DNA from 4 places in the Arthrobacter sp. NicSoilB8 genome. Region 1 is predicted to be linked to each of the others. Evidence: riboswitches for the same ligand, from Rfam matches in the RefSeq annotation. Region 1 holds a riboswitch; each other region holds the start of a gene.
The links. Region 1 has a riboswitch for thiamine pyrophosphate ahead of LDO15_RS20810 (ECF transporter S component). Riboswitches for the same ligand answer to the same signal wherever they lie in the genome.
Positions count from the first base shown of each region.

Region 2: linked by a shared signal. The riboswitch ahead of thiC (phosphomethylpyrimidine synthase ThiC) and the one ahead of LDO15_RS20810 (ECF transporter S component) in region 1 are both predicted to bind thiamine pyrophosphate.
Region 3: linked by a shared signal. The riboswitch ahead of LDO15_RS13405 (bifunctional hydroxymethylpyrimidine kinase/phosphomethylpyrimidine kinase) and the one ahead of LDO15_RS20810 (ECF transporter S component) in region 1 are both predicted to bind thiamine pyrophosphate.
Region 4: linked by a shared signal. The riboswitch ahead of thiO (glycine oxidase ThiO) and the one ahead of LDO15_RS20810 (ECF transporter S component) in region 1 are both predicted to bind thiamine pyrophosphate.

Region 1 covers NZ_AP024655.1:4,597,422-4,601,626, forward strand. Annotated here, with positions in the region: gene LDO15_RS20800 (energy-coupling factor transporter transmembrane component T) at 1-143, opposite strand, end outside; gene LDO15_RS20805 (ABC transporter ATP-binding protein) at 140-1,813, opposite strand; gene LDO15_RS20810 (ECF transporter S component) at 1,878-2,525, opposite strand; TPP riboswitch at 2,592-2,735, opposite strand; gene LDO15_RS20815 (heme-degrading domain-containing protein) at 2,923-3,468, shown strand; gene LDO15_RS20820 (DUF4386 family protein) at 3,465-4,205, opposite strand, start outside.
Region 2 covers NZ_AP024655.1:3,083,553-3,087,757, reverse strand. Annotated here, with positions in the region: gene LDO15_RS13945 (alpha/beta hydrolase) at 1-441, shown strand, start outside; gene thiC (phosphomethylpyrimidine synthase ThiC) at 438-2,288, opposite strand; TPP riboswitch at 2,284-2,391, opposite strand; gene LDO15_RS13935 (amidohydrolase family protein) at 2,470-3,552, shown strand; gene LDO15_RS13930 (VOC family protein) at 3,634-4,205, shown strand, end outside.
Region 3 covers NZ_AP024655.1:2,977,253-2,981,457, reverse strand. Annotated here, with positions in the region: gene LDO15_RS13410 (Rne/Rng family ribonuclease) at 1-1,991, shown strand, start outside; TPP riboswitch at 2,169-2,266, shown strand; gene LDO15_RS13405 (bifunctional hydroxymethylpyrimidine kinase/phosphomethylpyrimidine kinase) at 2,369-3,940, shown strand.
Region 4 covers NZ_AP024655.1:3,513,397-3,517,601, reverse strand. Annotated here, with positions in the region: gene LDO15_RS15810 (RNB domain-containing ribonuclease) at 1-1,084, opposite strand, end outside; gene LDO15_RS15805 (ferritin-like fold-containing protein) at 1,126-1,797, shown strand; gene thiE (thiamine phosphate synthase) at 1,877-2,584, opposite strand; TPP riboswitch at 2,611-2,731, shown strand; gene thiO (glycine oxidase ThiO) at 2,725-4,101, shown strand; gene thiS (sulfur carrier protein ThiS) at 4,098-4,205, shown strand, end outside.

The DNA.
Region 1 (4,205 bases):
AAGGCCAGCGCCACGGACGCCGAAACCCAGTCAATGGACAGTGCCAGGACCAGGGTGATCAACGTGACCGCGGTGAACTTGGCGAGCGGGTTGGCCCGGGTCAGCAGTGCATGGTTGCCGCGGAGGCTGAGTGCGTCCCTCATGGCGAAGCCCCCTCCGGAAGCTCAAGGTCCGGGGCGGGCGCGCCGGCCGCCGCTGCGGGGGTGTGGAGGCGGAGTTCGGTGCCGCCCAGGACGGCGGAAAATTCGGCGTCGTGCGTAACGGAAACCACCGCGGTGCCGGCGTCGAGGAGTTCGGAGAGGAAGGAGGCGAGCTCCGCCCACGTGTTGGCGTCCTGGCCGAAAGTGGGTTCGTCCAGGACCAGCACCTGCGGATGCGCCGCCAGCACCGTGGCCACCGACAGGCGCCGCTTTTCGCCTCCGGAGAGCGTGTACGGGTTGGCCTCCACGAGTTCTGTCAGCCGCAGCCGCTCCAGGAGCTCGTCCACGCGTTCCTCGCCGTAGCCGAGGTGGCGCGGACCGAACATGAGCTCGTCCAGGACCCGGCCGGTGACGAACTGGTGCTCGGGTTCCTGGAACACGGTTCCGATCCTGGCGATCAGCTGCTGGGCCTTCCACCGGTACGGATCGGTTCCGGCACCCTCGCCTTGGCGGCCAGTGCCGCGACCAGTGCCGAGACCAGTTCCGCGACCATTGGCGTGACCACTCAGCCCCGGCGGGGCCGAGACTGTCCCCGCCACGGGGCGCAGGAGCCCGGCCATCGTCAGGGCCAGGGTCGACTTCCCCGAGCCGTTCTGCCCGGTGATGGTCAGGGCCTCGCCGGCGCGGACCTGCGTCGAGATGCCGGACTGCACGGGACGCGGCGCAATGCTGCGGAAGCCCCCGCGCAGCCCGGCCCGCCGCGGCCGCTCGCGGGACACCGCGAGTCCTTCCGCCGCGAGCAGGAGCTGTCCTGATGCCGGGGCCGTCCGGGTCCGTGTCGCCGGAACGTAGCCGGGCACCCAGACGCCCGCACCGATGAGCATGTCCCGCGCCTCGGCCAGGACCCGGTCCGGCGGGCCGTCGATCAGTACCGCGGAGTCGGTGGCGGAACCGGGCTGCAGCACCACGATCCGGTCCACGAGGTCTTTCCAGACCGCCACCCGGTGCTCCACGACCACCAGGGTGGCGCCGGTCTTGTCCAGGCAGCGGCCCACGGCATCGCGGACTTCCAGGACGCCGGCGGGATCGAGGTTGGCGGTCGGCTCGTCGAGCAGCAGCAGCCCCGGCCGCATCGCAAGGATCCCGGCGAGCGCCAGGCGCTGCTTTTGTCCGCCGGAGAGCGCCGACGTCGGGTGGTCCAGCGGCAGCCGGCCCAGCCCGACGTCGTCGAGCGCCTCACGCACCCGGGGCCAGATCTCCGCCGCCGGGACGGACAGGTTCTCCGCCCCGAACGCGACGTCGTCGCCGAGGCGGGAAAGCACCACCTGGGTTTCCGGGTCCTGCTGCACGAGCCCGGCGCGGCCGCGCCGGGACCGTGGCGGGGCGCCGTCAATGAGCAGGCTTCCGGTCTCGTCAGAGTCCTCGGCATCGCCGGCGCCGCCGGAATCGCCGGCCGGCCCCGAGGCGCCCGACGCGCTGTCTCCCAGCACGCCCGCCAGGGCGTGGAGCAGCGTCGATTTGCCCGCGCCGGAGGGGCCCAGCAGGAGCACACGCTCCCCCGGCCGGATGTCCAGGTCAAGGCCGCTGACCGCGGGCCGGGGCCGTCCGGCGTGCCGCCAGCCCCAGCCGCGGGCCGTGACGGCGGCCGGCCGGACGCCCGGTGAGGATGTCATGAGTCGTTTGCGCCGTTCACGAGGGGTTCGAGGAGGGGTTCAGGTGTGGGTTCGGGAGCGGGGTTCAGGAGAAGACGGGCTCCGTGGCGGCCTTGCGCGAGGCAAAGGATCCCAGCACCCCGGTCTTGGCCAGGCCGCGGGTGGCCAGCCAGGACAGGCCGCCGGCAATCACGGCGCCGGAGATGGTCGTGAAGACGATGTAGGCGAGCTTGTCGCCGGCTTCGTAGGCGATGTTCCAGCCCCACGGCAGGAAGGAATCGTTCAGGCCGCAGAACAGGCCCGCGCCGGCACCGGCCAGCAGGGACACCGGCAAGTTGAACTTCTTGTACAGGAATGCCGCGAAGACCAGTTCCGCGCCGAGGCCCTGCAGGACGCCGGAGATCAGCACCGTGGTGCCGTACTGCGAACCCATGATGAGCTCGCCCGTGGCCGCCACGGTCTCGCAGAAGAGCGCCGCGCCGGGCTTGCGGATGATGAGCATGCCCAGCACCGCCGGGATCATCCAGCCGCCGGCGTAGAGTCCGGTGAGCGGCGGGTAGAGCGCGTTGATGGGGGTCGAAATCAGGTTGGCGCCCTGGGACCAGGCCCAGAAAATGACGCCGCCGGCCACGGCGATCAATGCGGCCACCACGATGTCCACCACGCGCCAGGTGTAGTTGCGCCGTGCGGATGAGCGGCTGGCGGAACCATGCTGTGCTGAAATATCTGTCATGTCGTCCTCCTGAGGAACAGGAGGGGAGGGTGCTCCGGCCGGCTTCGGCTTCCGCCGCCCTCCGCGCACCCTGAGAACTCGACTCCCTTGCGCCGGTACTAACCGGATCAGGTTCGAGGGTCTGCGGCTGTCCGCACTCTCAGCGCCCACCAATGGTTTCCCCGGATTTTTCCGGCGATGCCCGACGGCGGCGCTCCCCTGTCGTATCTAAAATCGCCCTTGTGGGCGTTGCCAAGTTTACACCCGGACCGCCGGGTTTTCAGCGGTGTGCTGTCATAATGCGGACCGGGTGCTGAAGGTCCCCGCGGCCGGAACCGCCCCTCTTGGTAAAGTCGACGTGTCGGACACCCGGACCCGCCAGCGGCGGCCTCGTCACCCATCGGAAAGCTGGATCATTTTGACGCACGCACCAGCCACGCCAGACCCCTCCGGGGAATACGACCCCGACTCGAGCGAGCCGCAGCCGCCGGGATCACTGGCGGCCCTCATCGGCCGCGTGCTGGCCGAAATGGAGTCCCTCCAGTTCGCATCCTTCGGCAAGGACGACGCCCTGGACCTCGGGCTCCTCCTGGTCGAGCTGGGCCGGCAACGCTCGCTGCCCATCGCCGTCGACATCACCAAAGGCGAACAGGTGCTCTTCCACGCGGCCCTGGCCGGCGCCACACCGGACAACGAACGCTGGATCAACGCGAAGAAGCGCACAGCCCAGCGGTACGAGGTCCCCTCCCTGCTGGTGGGTCTCCGGGCCCGCGCGGCCGGCGGGAGGATGGAGGACAACGCCTGGTGGGACCAGAGCGAGTTCGCCGCCCACGGCGGGGCGTTCCCCATCTACCTGCGCGGCACGGGGGCCATTGCGGTGGTCACCGTTTCCGGGCTGCCCCAGAAGGCGGACCACGATCTCGTCGTCGAGGCTCTGCGGACGGTCCTCACCCCGGAGGGTTAGTCCCCGGTTCCGCCGCCCGCGCGCGGCGTTCGCCGGGCCAGCCGGAGCAGCGCAATCCCCACGGCCAGGAACCAGGCCCACATCAGGAGCCCGTACGCCAGGTAGAACGACGGAACGGCCTGCCGGAGCGCCTCGGCAATCACCCCCGCTGTTCCCGTGGCCACTCCCAGCCACGCCACCGCGCGGGGCAGCACTCCCTTGAGCATGACCAGTGAGATCAGCAGGATGCCGAGTGCGGACAGGACGCCGACGACGGCGGGGGTGTTGTTCTCGGCGATCACCGTCTCCGCCGCGGTGGCATACCGGAGCCGGGCGGCGGCGTCGTAAGCGGCAGTGCCGGACGCCGCGGCGTACCGGTCGCTGAGGTAGACCAGGATCAGCGATCCCCGGCTCGTGACGGGAACGGCGAGGAACATCGCCCACGGCAACGCGCCAACCACCGTGGCCAGCAGGGCCAGACTCTTATTGACCGGGGCGAGCGCCACAAAGAGGGTCACGAACACCAGCACCGGAAGAATGTTGGACACCGTCCACAGGAGCTGTTCGGCGACATAGATCCCCTTGTTCCTGGCGATGAACTCCAGCGTTTCGGCACCACCGTGGACCGGCGGCGGGGCAAGGAAGTCAAGGAGCAGGGCCAGAACCAGCAACCCAATGAACACCACGGCGGAGATGCCCGCCCAGAAGTACAGCTGGCGCCAGCTCTGGCCATCCGTCGCGGCGCCCCGGACAGGGCC
Region 2 (4,205 bases), 1.5 Mb from region 1:
ACCCTCGTGGAACCGGCCTGCCTGTCCCTGACAGCGGAGCTCCCGGCTACCGCCGCGCACCGGGCCCTCATGCAGCCGCTCTTTGACGTCCGGCACAACCTCAGCGACGACGACTTCCAGCGCGAGTTCATCCGCCGGGCGTTCTCGGCCGACGCCCCGGGGGCCACCACGCCGGAGGCCCTCCGCGCGGCGCGCCGGCTCCGCCTGCAGGCCCCGCCGTGGGAGGCCCCGCTGCAGATCGTGCCGGGCGTGCCGACGCTGGTCCTGACCGGCGGCTGGGAACCGCTGTACGAGGAAATCGCCGGCTACCTGCGCGAGACCGGCGCCCTGCACCGCACTGCGGCGGGAGGGCACCGGCCCCAGGATTCACCCGACGGGGACCGGGCCATCCGCTCGTTCATCGCCGAGGTCAGCCGGCTCCAGCACGCACGGGCGTCCTAGGAGCGGGCACTTCCGCCTGCGGCAGGTTCTCCCACGGAGGGCTCCGGCAGGTAGACCTTGCCGCCGGCCGCCAGGAACTCGCTGCTCTTTTCCCGCATTCCGGCCGCCATCTGCGCCAGGGCCGCCTGCGAGTCTGCTGAACCGTACTCATCCCGGATGTCCTGGCTGATCCGCATCGAGCAGAACTTCGGCCCGCACATCGAGCAGAAGTGGGCCGTCTTGGCCGGCTCCGCGGGGAGCGTCTCATCGTGGAACGCCTCGGCGGTCACCGGGTCCAGGGACAACGCGAACTGGTCCCGCCAGCGGAACTCAAACCGTGCCTTGGACAGGGCGTCGTCGCGTTCGTGGGCGCCGGGGTGGCCCTTGGCGAGGTCGGCGGCGTGGGCCGCGATCTTGTACGTGATCACGCCGGTCTTCACGTCATCCTTGTTCGGCAGCCCGAGGTGTTCCTTGGGCGTGACGTAACAGAGCATGGCAGTGCCGTAGCGGGCAATCTCGGTGGCGCCGATCGCCGAGGTGATGTGGTCATAGCCCGGTGCGATGTCCGTGACCAGCGGCCCGAGCGTATAGAACGGGGCCCCCTTGCAGAGTTCCTGCTGGCGCTCCACGTTCTCCCGGACGAGGTGGAAGGGCACGTGTCCCGGGCCCTCCACCATGACCTGCACATCGAACTCCCAGGCCCGCTGGGTGAGCTCGGCCAGGGTGTCCAGCTCGGCAAACTGCGCCGCGTCGTTGGCGTCCGCCGTCGCTCCGGGCCGCAGCCCGTCACCGAGGGAGAACGCGACATCGTACTTCGCGAAGATTTCGCAGAGCTCATCGAAGTGGGTGTAGAGGAAGTTCTCCTGGTGGTGAGCCAGGCACCAGCCGGCCATGATGGAACCGCCGCGGGAGACGATGCCGGTGACCCGGTTGGCCGTCAGGGGCACGTACCGCAGCAGTACCCCGGCGTGGATGGTCATGTAGTCCACGCCCTGCTCGCACTGTTCGATCACGGTGTCCCGGAAGATCTCCCAGGTCAGGGCGTTCGCCTCACCGTTGACCTTTTCCAGCGCCTGGTAGATCGGGACCGTGCCGATCGGGACGGGGGAGTTGCGGATGATCCATTCGCGGGTCGTGTGGATGTCATCGCCGGTGGAGAGGTCCATCACGGTGTCCGCGCCCCACTGGGTGGCCCACTGGAGTTTGTCGACTTCCTCGGCGATGGAGCTGGTCACGGCGGAGTTGCCGATGTTGGCGTTGATTTTCACCAGGAACGCCTTGCCGATGATCATCGGCTCGGATTCGGGGTGGTTGACGTTGTTGGGAATGATCGCCCGGCCGGCCGCCACCTCGCTGCGCACGAGCTCCGCATCGCAGTTCTCGCGCAGCGCGACGAACCGCATTTCCTGGGTGATCACCCCGTCACGGGCATAGCGCATCTGCGTGACGGTCTTGCCCTCGACGGCGCGTCGCGGCACCGGGCGCCCGCCCCGCCACTCGGCCGACGCCGCGCCCCGGCGCACGGCCGACTTGCCGTCGTCGAGCAGCTCCCGCTCCCGGCCGGCGTAGGGCTCGGTGTCCGCCCGCGCCTCAATCCAGGGGGCCCGGAACGGCTCCAGCCCGAGGACCGGATCGCTGCCCGGGCCCGCCGTGCGGTAGACCCGGAACGGCGGGTTTTCGACGCCGCCCGGAGACGGTTCCAGGGCAATCTCGGTCACCGGGACGCGGATGCCGTGGTCCGCGTCCGTGGTGAAAGCCAGGGAGTGGGACTTCAGCGACTGCGTGGTGGCCGCAGACTCGTTGAGGGCGGGCCGCTTTGAGACAGGCTGGCTGTGGACAGGGCTGTGCTGTGTTTCTGTGGTGCTCAAAGGATTACTCACTTCCTTCGCCGGCATTACCCGGACAGGTTCAACGGTCGCAGGCCGCGTCAGCCCGATCTCAGCCCCTGCAGGGGCACCCGTGTGGTCGTAGATGAAGCTACCACGTGCCGCCGGATGGCGGTCCAGTGTGACGCGGCGCATGGATTGCCGGGGGATTAGGCTTGATGCCATGACCGGCATCATCGAGTTCAGCGGCCCCGTCCTCACCGCGGCTGATCAGGAACGCCGCGGGCTCTGGTCGGTGGACGGCAGGCTGACGTTCCGCCGGCCTGCCGCGGCGCCGGACCTGGTCCTGGACGGCTGGGTCATCCCGGGACTGGTCGACGCGCACTGCCACATCGGGCTCGGCCCGGGCGGGGACGTCTCCGAGGACACCGCGGAAGCCCAGGCCCTGGCAGACCGCGACGCCGGGACGCTCCTGGTCCGCGACGCCGGCGCCGTCCACGACACCCGCTGGCTCCAGCGGCGCGCGGACCTTCCCCGGATCATCCGCGCCGGACGGCACATCGCCAGGACCCGGCGCTACCTGCGGGGCTTCGCCGTCGAGGTGGAGCCGGGGGATCTCGTCGAAGCCGTGCGGAAGCAGGCCCTGGCCGGCGACGGCTGGGTCAAGCTCGTGGGGGACTGGATCGATCGCGACGCCGGCGACCTCGCCGCCAGCTTTCCCGCCGGGACACTCAAGGACGCCGTGCAGGCCGCCCACGATGAGGGGGCCCGCGTCACCGCGCACTGCTTCGCCGAAGACACCCTGGATGACATGCTCGACGCCGGGATCGACTGCATCGAGCACGCCACCGGGCTGCTGCCGCGGCATCTCCCGCGTTTCGCCGGGCAGGGCGTTCCAATCGTTCCCACACTGATCAACATCGCCACGTTCCCGGACATCGCCGCCCAGGCGCAGGCCAAATTCCCCCGCTATGCGGCCCACATGCGCTCGCTGTGGGAGCGGAGGGCGGAGCGGATCCTCGAGGCCCACGAGTCCGGGGTGTCCATCTATGCCGGCACGGACGCCGGCAGCGTGATCAGGCACGGCCGGATTGTGGACGAGGTCCGGGCCCTGCACGCGGCCGGTCTGACCGCTTCGGCCGCCCTCGACGCCGCCAGCTGGTCTGCGCGAACGTGGCTCGGGACGGACGGCATCACCGAGGGAGCCGGTGCCGACGTCCTGGTGTGCGCCGCGGATCCCAGGCAGACCCTGGACACCCTCGCGGAGCTGCGGCACATCGTGCTGCGGGGCAGGCTCGTCCGTTAGGAATAAATTGAAGCTTCAAGTAATTTAATGAGTATGCAGAGTCACCGAAAGCCGGTGGCCACAGAACCCCGGAGCGTTTCAATGACCGCAGAAACCAGCACCCAGGATCTCCTTCCTGCCGAACTCACCATGGGCACGGTGATGCTCAAGGTCGGCGACATGAAGCTCATGACCGATTACTACCAGCGCGCCCTCGGCCTGGAGACTGTGGCCGAACAGGACGGCGGGCTCTATCTGGGCCGCCGGCAGAAGCCGCTGGTGCACCTCGCCCCCGCCCCCGGCTTGAACCTTCCGTCCCGCGGTGAGGCCGGCCTCTTCCACACCGCACTCCTTTTCGAGGACCAGCACTCCCTCGCGGCCACGGTTGCCACCGCGGCCCAGTATGAACCCCAGTCCTTCACCGGGAGCGCGGACCACCTCGTCAGCGAGGCCTTCTACTTTAACGACCCCGAGGGCAATGGCATCGAGCTGTACTGGGACCGGCCGCGGGAGGCGTGGTCCTGGGAGGGCAAGAACGTCGTGATGGACAGCCTGGCGCTGCCGCCGCAGCGCTACCTGCAGCAATTCCTGACCGAAGAATCCGTGACCGGCCAGCGCGACGCTGCCGCCGGCGTCGGCCACGTCCACCTGCAGGTGGGCGACGTCCAGTCCGC
Region 3 (4,205 bases), 1.6 Mb from region 1:
TCCTGGCAGAGCACTTCGTGTCCAAGACCCAGCAGGATTCCCTGATCGGCAACGTGTACCTGGGCAAGGTCCAGAACGTGCTGCCCTCCATGGAGGCTGCCTTCGTGGACATCGGACGCGGCCGCAACGCCGTCCTGTACGCCGGCGAAGTGAACTGGGACGCCGTCAACCTCGAAGGCAAGCAGCGCCGGATCGAAAACGCGCTCAAGTCCGGCGACTCCGTCCTGGTCCAGGTTTCCAAGGATCCGGTCGGCCATAAGGGCGCCCGCCTCACCAGCCAGATCTCGCTGCCCGGCCGCTACCTCGTGTACGTTCCCGGCGGCTCCATGACCGGCATCTCCCGCAAGCTGCCCGACGTCGAACGCAACCGCCTCAAGCGGATCCTCAAGGACCGCCTGCCCGAGGACGCGGGCGTCATTGTCCGCACCGCGGCCGAAGGGGCGTCCGAGGAAGAGCTGACGCACGACATCAACCGGCTGCGCGCGCAGTGGGAAGGCATCGAGAGCCAGTCGAAGTCCACGAAGGTCCTCGCTCCCGAGCTGCTCTACGGCGAACCTGACCTCACCATCAAGGTGGTCCGCGACGTCTTCAACGAGGACTTCTCCAAGCTGATCGTCTCCGGCGAGGAAGCGTGGGACACCATCGAGGCCTACGTCACGTACGTGGCACCTGACCTCGTGGGCCGGCTCGAGAAGTGGACCAAGGACACGGACATCTTCGCTGCCTGGCGCATCGACGAGCAGATCCACAAGGCCCTGGACCGGAAGGTCTTCCTGCCTTCGGGCGGATCCCTCGTGATCGACCGGACCGAGGCCATGACGGTGGTGGACGTCAACACCGGCAAGTTCACCGGCTCCGGCGGCAACCTCGAAGAAACCGTCACCAAGAACAACCTGGAAGCGGCCGAGGAAGTCGTCCGGCAGCTGCGCCTGCGCGACATCGGCGGCATCATCGTGATCGACTTCATCGACATGGTGCTCGAATCCAACCGCGACCTCGTGCTGCGCCGCATGGTGGAGTGCCTGGGCCGGGACCGCACCAAGCACCAGGTGGCCGAGGTGACGTCGCTGGGCCTCGTGCAGATGACGCGCAAGCGGATGGGCACGGGTCTGCTGGAAGTCTTCGGCGAGCAGTGTGAAGCCTGCGCGGGCCGCGGCATCGTCACGCACGACGAACCGGTCGAGCACCGCCGCGCCAACACGGTCGCCGCCGAGCACTACGTTCCGCGCACCGAAGCCGCCCAGCCTGCTGCGCGCACCGATCGCAAGAGCCGCCGCCGCGGCCGGGGAGGCCAGGGGCCGGAGACCATGCCGTCCACGCCGGCCGCGGTCCACCACGAGCCCACCGAGGCCGAACGCCACGCCAAGGCCGAGGCCACGCGTGCCGCGCTGGCGAACATCGCCGCCGCGGCGCACGCCGCGCACCTGCATGACGGGGAAGCCGCTGCCGCCAGTGAAGCGGGGGCCCGCCAGGCCGCCGTCGACGCCGTCACGAAGCTGGCCGCCACGGAGGAAGCTGCCGGCCGTCCCGCGACCGTGCTGACGTTTGGCGGCGAGCAGGTGGCCCTGCCGTTCGTCGAGCACGCCGAGGACACGCAGGCACCGGCCCTGACCCTGGACCTGCTGACCGAGGCCTTCGCCAACCTGGGCGACGCCGAGGCCGGCAAGCCGGCCGGGACGGACGCCGGCCAGGCAACGGCCGCCGCCGCACCGCAGGCCACCGCACCGGCAGCAGGGCGCACCACCGAGGCACCGGCCTCCCGGGCAGCGGACAGCGCGACTCCGCGTGGCCGCCGCGGGCGCCGCAACCGGAGCGCCAGCCGCGCCCAGGGGGCAGCCAACGAGACCTCCGTGGAGCATCGCGAGGCAACGCGGCCGGCTGCGGCCGGGTCGGTTCACGAAGCCAAGGCACCTGCCGCGGCCAGGCCGGCCGCTCCGGCCGGCAACGAGCCGATCATCCTTGGCGTCGGCGTGCCGGCCTCGGAGCTGTAAGCCTGAGCTGTAATCCTGTACGACTGAGCACTACTTCGATTCAGCACTAGCCCTGCCGGCCGCTTCTGCGGCTGGCAGGCCGGCGGGTTCTGGCCGGAACGGACGTAACATACGTCCGCTCCGGCCCGGGCCCGCCCTGCCGTTAACGGTTCAGCCCGGGCGCAACGGATAGGCTGGAGCACTGACACGGGGTGCCGCGCATCGGGCCGGCTGAGATCCAGACCCGTTGAACCTGTCCGGTTAGCACCGGCGAAGGGATGTCTGACGTGCCCGCAACATCGAATCCGTCCGAATTTCTGTCCAGCGAATTTCTGCCGACCAATTTCCTTCCGGCGAACGTCCCGCCCTCCGGGCCGCACCCGGCCGCGCCGCTCCGCATTCCCCGCGTGCTGGCCATCGCCGGCTCGGACCCGTCCGGCGGCGCCGGCATCCAGGCGGACCTGAAGAGCATCGCCGCCAACGGCGGCTACGGCATGGCCGCCATCACGGCCCTGACGGCGCAAAACACCCAGGGCGTGCGTGCCGTTCACGTGCCCCCCGCGGCCTTCCTCACCGCGCAGCTGGACGCCATCAGCGACGACATCGGCATCGATGCCGTCAAGATCGGCATGCTCGGCGACGCCGCGGTGATCGACGCCGTCCGCAGCTGGCTGGAAAAGACGCGCCCCGCCGTCGTGGTCCTGGACCCGGTGATGGTCGCCACCAGCGGCGACCGGCTCCTGCAGGAACCGGCCGAGGCCGCCCTGCAGGCCCTCCTGCCGCTGGCGGATCTCATTACCCCGAACCTCGCCGAACTTGCCATCCTGCTCAAGGAACCCGTCGCGGCCGATTGGCCGGAGGCCCTGGCACAGGGCAAGCGGCTGGCCGCCCAGACCGGCACCACCGTCCTGGTCAAGGGCGGGCACCTCCAGGGCGCAGACCCCCAGAACGGAGACCTCCACAACGGAGACCTCCACAACGGACGGCCGGGCGCCGACGCCGGGAACGGCACTGACGGGGACGGCACTGACGCCGGCTGCCCGGATGCGCTGGTCAACACCGGGGGCCTGCTGGGCCGGGAGACCGTGGTGGTGCCGGGGGAGCGGATCGCCACGCGCAACAGCCACGGCACCGGCTGCTCCCTGTCCTCGGCCATGGCTACCGTGCAGGCCCGGGTGGGGGACTGGGAAGCGGCGCTCCGGGAGGTCAAGCCGTGGCTGCTGGGCGCGCTCCGCGAAGCCTCGGTCCTGGAGGTGGGCACCGGGAACGGCCCGGTTCACCACTTCCACCACATGCAGGAATTCACGCGCGGCCCGGCGGAAGGCGAGTTCGCCGCAGCCCTCCGGGCAGGGGCCGCGGCCGATCTTGAGGCCATCTACGCCCTGGAGTTCATCCGCGGCCTGGCTGACGGAACCCTGCCCGAGCACGAGTTCGCGTATTACCTCGCCCAGGACGCCATCTACCTCAACGGCTACTCCCGTGTCCTGGCCCGCGCCGCCGCCCTGGCCCCCACCGAGGCCGAGCAGCTGTTCTGGGCCCGCTCGGCGCAGACATGCCTGGAAGTCGAATCCGAGCTTCACCGCTCCTGGCTCAGCACCCGCCCCACGGCACCGATCCTCGGCCCGGTCACCAAAGCCTACGTGGACCACCTCCTGGCCGCCTCGGTGTCCGGCAGCTACGGGGTGCTCGTGGCGGCAGCCCTGCCGTGCTTCTGGCTCTACGCCGAAGTCGGCGCCACCCTGCACCGGGAGTTCCTGGCCGGCGGCGCACCCGGGGCGCACCCCTACGCCGACTGGCTGCGGACGTACGCCGACGAGGACTTTGCCGCCGCGACCCGTCAGGCCATCGCGTACACCGACGCGGCGGCCCGGCGGGCATCCGCGAGCGAGCGGGAGGCCATGGCCCTGGCCTTCCGGCAGTCGTCGCGCTACGAAGTGGACTTCTTCGACGCGCCGAGGCTGCACGCCTGACACCAGCGGGCCGTTCCAGCCGGTAGGATAGTGGGGCACGGTTCCGGAAGTCGTGGCGGCTTCACCGCGTTGGGGTCCTGGTTAAGACAAAGTGTTGAGACAATGTCGAGATCATGGATTCGAGACGCTGTGGCGCCTATCACGGACTACCGCCGGAACCAGCCTCATTTGCGGCCGAAGGCAAAATTAGCGTATTCTAGATCTTCGGTGCTTACGCCAACACTTGGGTTATGACCCTGAGAACTATCCGCTTGGAATTCCAGTC
Region 4 (4,205 bases), 1.1 Mb from region 1:
GCACGAAGCGGTCGATCAGCCGCCGCAGCGGCGCCGTTGAATGGGCGTAGGCCGCGCCGATGGCGGCCTGGACGGCGGCCTGCGGCACGGTGCCGTCGAAGGGCGTGTAGCCGGCACCGCGGAAGAGCATGCCGGCCGAATGCACAATTGCCAGCTGCCGGGGGTCCGTGGGATCGAGCGTCCGCAGGTACTCGCCGTACCGCATCTCCCCGTCCCAGGGCTTGCCGAGGGCGTGGGTCTGGCGGTGGAAATGCCGTAGCGACGCCTCGTCCGGGGCGGGCATGGTACGCAGGATGCCGACTTTGCCCTGGAGCATCAGTGCGGCGGCCGCCATCCCGGTCATGAGGGAAATCTGGGCGTTCCAGTCCTCCACCGGCAGCGGCGGGGCAGCCACAATCCGGTAGCCGCCGTCGGGCAGCTGCTGGATCTCCTGTTCGGGCATATTCAGGCTCGCGCCGCCGCGCTTGCGTTCCAGTTCCACCCGCTTGATGCCCACTTCTTTCAAGAGCTGCAGCACGGGTGCCGCGGTGCCCGCGTCGAGCTCGGCCTGGACGCCCTTGTAGTTGAGCTTCGCGCGGCTGCGGACCTGAGCCCGGCGCACGAGCACGGAGGTCACCTCGGCCGCGGCGTCGAGCTCGAATTCCCAGACGAACGCCGCACACAACTGCCCGGCAAGCAGGCTGCCGGCGGCCTCGCTGATAATCTCCGGGTGCAGCGGGATCCGGCCGTCCGGGGTGTAGAACGTCTGACCGCGGCGGCGGGTCTCGGCGTCGAGCGCCCCGCCCGGGGCGACAAAGGACGGGACGTCGGCGATGGCGTAAAACACCTTGTAGCCCTCGCCGCTCCGTTCGATGAACAGGGCCTGGTCGAGGTCGGTGGACGACGCCGGATCGATGGTTACGAACTCGACATGCGTGAAGTCCAGGTCCGGCAGCTTGTGCTCGGCCACCGCCGCCTCCGCATCGCGCAGCACGTCCTCGGGGAACGGACCGGGCAGTTCCAGCGTGGTGCGCAACGCCTTGAGGGCCTCGGCAAGCTGGTTCTGCTGCTCGTGGACGCTCGGGGTCAGGCGATGATGTGACACGAAAATCAGGGTAGCCCGATTTCCGCGATTAGTCTTGGAATATGAGCGCAATCCCGGGCGATCCTGCCCGCTACAACAGCTTCCTGGCGGATCTGCTGGGAGTCATGGCGTACGGCGAGCTTTCGGCCTTCGAACGGCTCTCCTCGGATGCCCGGTATTCGCCCACGCTGCATGACCGTGCGGTGCTCGGCAGGATTGCCGTGGTCGAGTTCCAGCACTACGAACTAGTCCGGGCCCGGCTCGAGGAGATGGGCCTGGATACCGAGGCGGCCATGCTGCCGTTCCAGCCCTCCGTGGATCACTTCCACGAACGCACCCGCCCCGCGGACTGGTACGAATCGCTCATGAAGGCCTACGTGATCGACACGGTTTCGGCCGACTTCTACCGTGCCGTCGCCCGGTATGTCGACGCCGGCACCCGGGAGCTGATCGGGCGGATCCAGTCCACCGAAGCGTCCACGGCCGTGCTGCAGGAGCGCCTCAAGGCGGCCCTGGCCGATGACCCCCGGCTGGCGTCGCGCCTGGCGCTGTGGGCCAGGCGCCTGCTCGGCGAGGCACTGACCCAGGCCCAGCGGGTGAGCCTGGAACACGCGTTCCTGGGCGGCCTCTCAGGCCTGGATGACGCCGGTGCCAGGGAACTGGTCAGGGCCCTGACGGCAGAACTCGCGGCGAACCACTCGCGCCGGATGGCCGGGCTGGGGCTCGCCGGGTAGGCCGGATGGCCGGTGCCGGGACACGCCCGGCTGCGTGCCGGGGAGCTGGCGGGCGCCGGTGGAGCCTGCGGGGGCCCGCTCAGGAATCAGCGGCATCCAGCGCCGCGAGCAGCGCGCCAGCGGCGTGCGCCGGATCATCGGCGTCGGTGATGGCCCGGACCACGACGATCCGCCGGGCACCGGCGTCGACGACCTCCTCCACATTGCCGAGGTCGATCCCGCCGATCGCGAACCAAGGCAACAGGCTTCCGGCCTGGCCGTCGACCTGGCCGGTCCCGTCCGCATCCGCCGGGCCGGCCGCCTGGGCGGCGTAGCGCACCAGGTCGATGCCGACGGCGGCGCGGCCCGGCTTGGTGGGAGTGGCCCACACCGGCCCCACACAGAAGTAGTCGAGTCCCTTGCGGCCGGGCGAGGACGCGATGGCCGCGTCAACCTGCTCCGCGTTGTGGGTGGACAGGCCGATCACGGTGTCCTTGCCGAGGAAGCCGCGGGCGGCGTCGAGCGGAATGTCCTTCTGCCCGATGTGGAACACCGGCGCCCCGGACAAGGAGGCGATGTCCGCCCGGTCATTGACGGCCCAGAGCCGTCCGTGGCGCTGCGCCGCGGCGTGCACGACCGCAAGGAGTTCCAGTTCCTCGGCCGCCTCCAGCGACTTGTCGCGCAGCTGGATGATGTCCACCCCGCCGGCAAATGCGGCGTCCACGAAGTCTTCGAAGTCGCCGCGGTCACGGCGGGCGTCGGTGCACAAATAGAGGCGGGCAGTGGTGTGGAGGGAGTCCTGGCTCATGGGACAAGCCTAGTTCCTCTAAACTGGGCGCATACCGCGGGAGCCCGCAGCAGCCATGTCAACGCTGCCCGGCTGAGAGGGCGTCAGAGCCGACCGCTTGACCTGATCCGGCTAGTACCGGCGTAGGGAAGGAATTTTTCATGGGCACAAGAGCCAGCCGCGAAGCCGAAGCCGCAGATGACGCCGCTTCCCTGGATTGTGACACCGGGCCCGGGCCCGGGCCCGGGCCCGGGCCCGGTGCCGGACACGGAACTGCCGCCCGGCACGCCGCCGCAGGGGATGTCAGCCCAGGGGACATCACAGCAGGGGACATCACCGTCGACGTTGCGGTGATCGGCGGCGGGGTAATCGGCCATGGCATCGCCTTCGAGGCCAGCCGTGCCGGCCGCTCGGTGGTGTTGATCGATGACGCGCCCGGCAGCGGAGCCAGCTGGGCCGCGGCCGGCATGCTGGCCCCCGTCAGCGAGCTGCACTACCAGGAAGAACAGCTCCTGGAACTGATGCTTGAGTCCTCCCGCCTGTGGCCCGCGTTCGCAGCGGCAATCGGTGCCGCCGGCACAGAACCAGGCGCCGGCACGGGATATTTGACGACGCCGACCCTCGCCGTCGGGGCAGACGCGGCGGACCGGCGCGCGCTCGCGGACCTGCGGGAAGTCCAGCAGGCCTGCGGGCTGACCGTCGAACCGCTGACCGTGCGGGAGGCACGCGGCCGGGAGCCGCTGCTGAGCCCCGGCATCTCGTGCGCCTTCGACATCCCGGCCGACCACCAGGTGGACCCCCGGCTCCTGATCGCCCGGCTCGCCGACCTACTCGGCGCAGACGGCCGCAGCGGCTTCGTGCGGCGCCGCGCGGCGGGGCTGCTCTGGGACGACGGCCGCGTTGCGGGTGTCAGGCTCGCGGGCGGCGGCTCCGTGCGCGCCGCGGAAACCGTGGTGGCCAACGGGCTCGGCGCCGCCGGCCTCGACGACCTGCCCGCCGGACTGGCGCTGCCCCTGCGGCCGGTCTACGGCGACATCCTCCGGCTCCGCGTGCCCGAGCACCTGCAGCCGCTTCTCACGGCCACCGTGCGGGGCATGGTGCGCGGGGTGCCGGTCTACATCGTCCCCCGGCAGGACGGCACCGTGGTGATCGGCGCCACCCAGCGCGAGGACGGCCCGTCGGACCCGCACGCTGTCTCTGCCGGCGGCGTCTACCAGCTGCTGCGTGACGCACAGCAGCTGGTGCCCGCGGTAGCAGAACTGGAGCTCCTGGAAACCACCGCCCGGGCACGCCCCGGCACGCCGGACAACGCCCCGCTGCTGGGACGGGTCCCGGGCACGGACGGCGGGGACATCACAGGGCTCATCATCGCCACGGGCTTCTTCCGGCACGGCGTCCTGCTGACCCCCGCTGCCGCCGCCGTGTGCCGGCAACTCATGGACGGGACGCCGGACCCGCGCTGGGCCGGGTTCCGCCCCGACCGTTTTTCCCGCATCCCGGACACGTCCGGGGACAGCCCCGACAAGGAAGCAGCATGAACATCAGACTGAACGGAACGGAGGAGACCGTCGCCGACGGCGCCTCCGTCAGCACGCTCGTAAGCCAGCTCACCGGCCGGAACATCGGCCCCGACGGCCGGGCT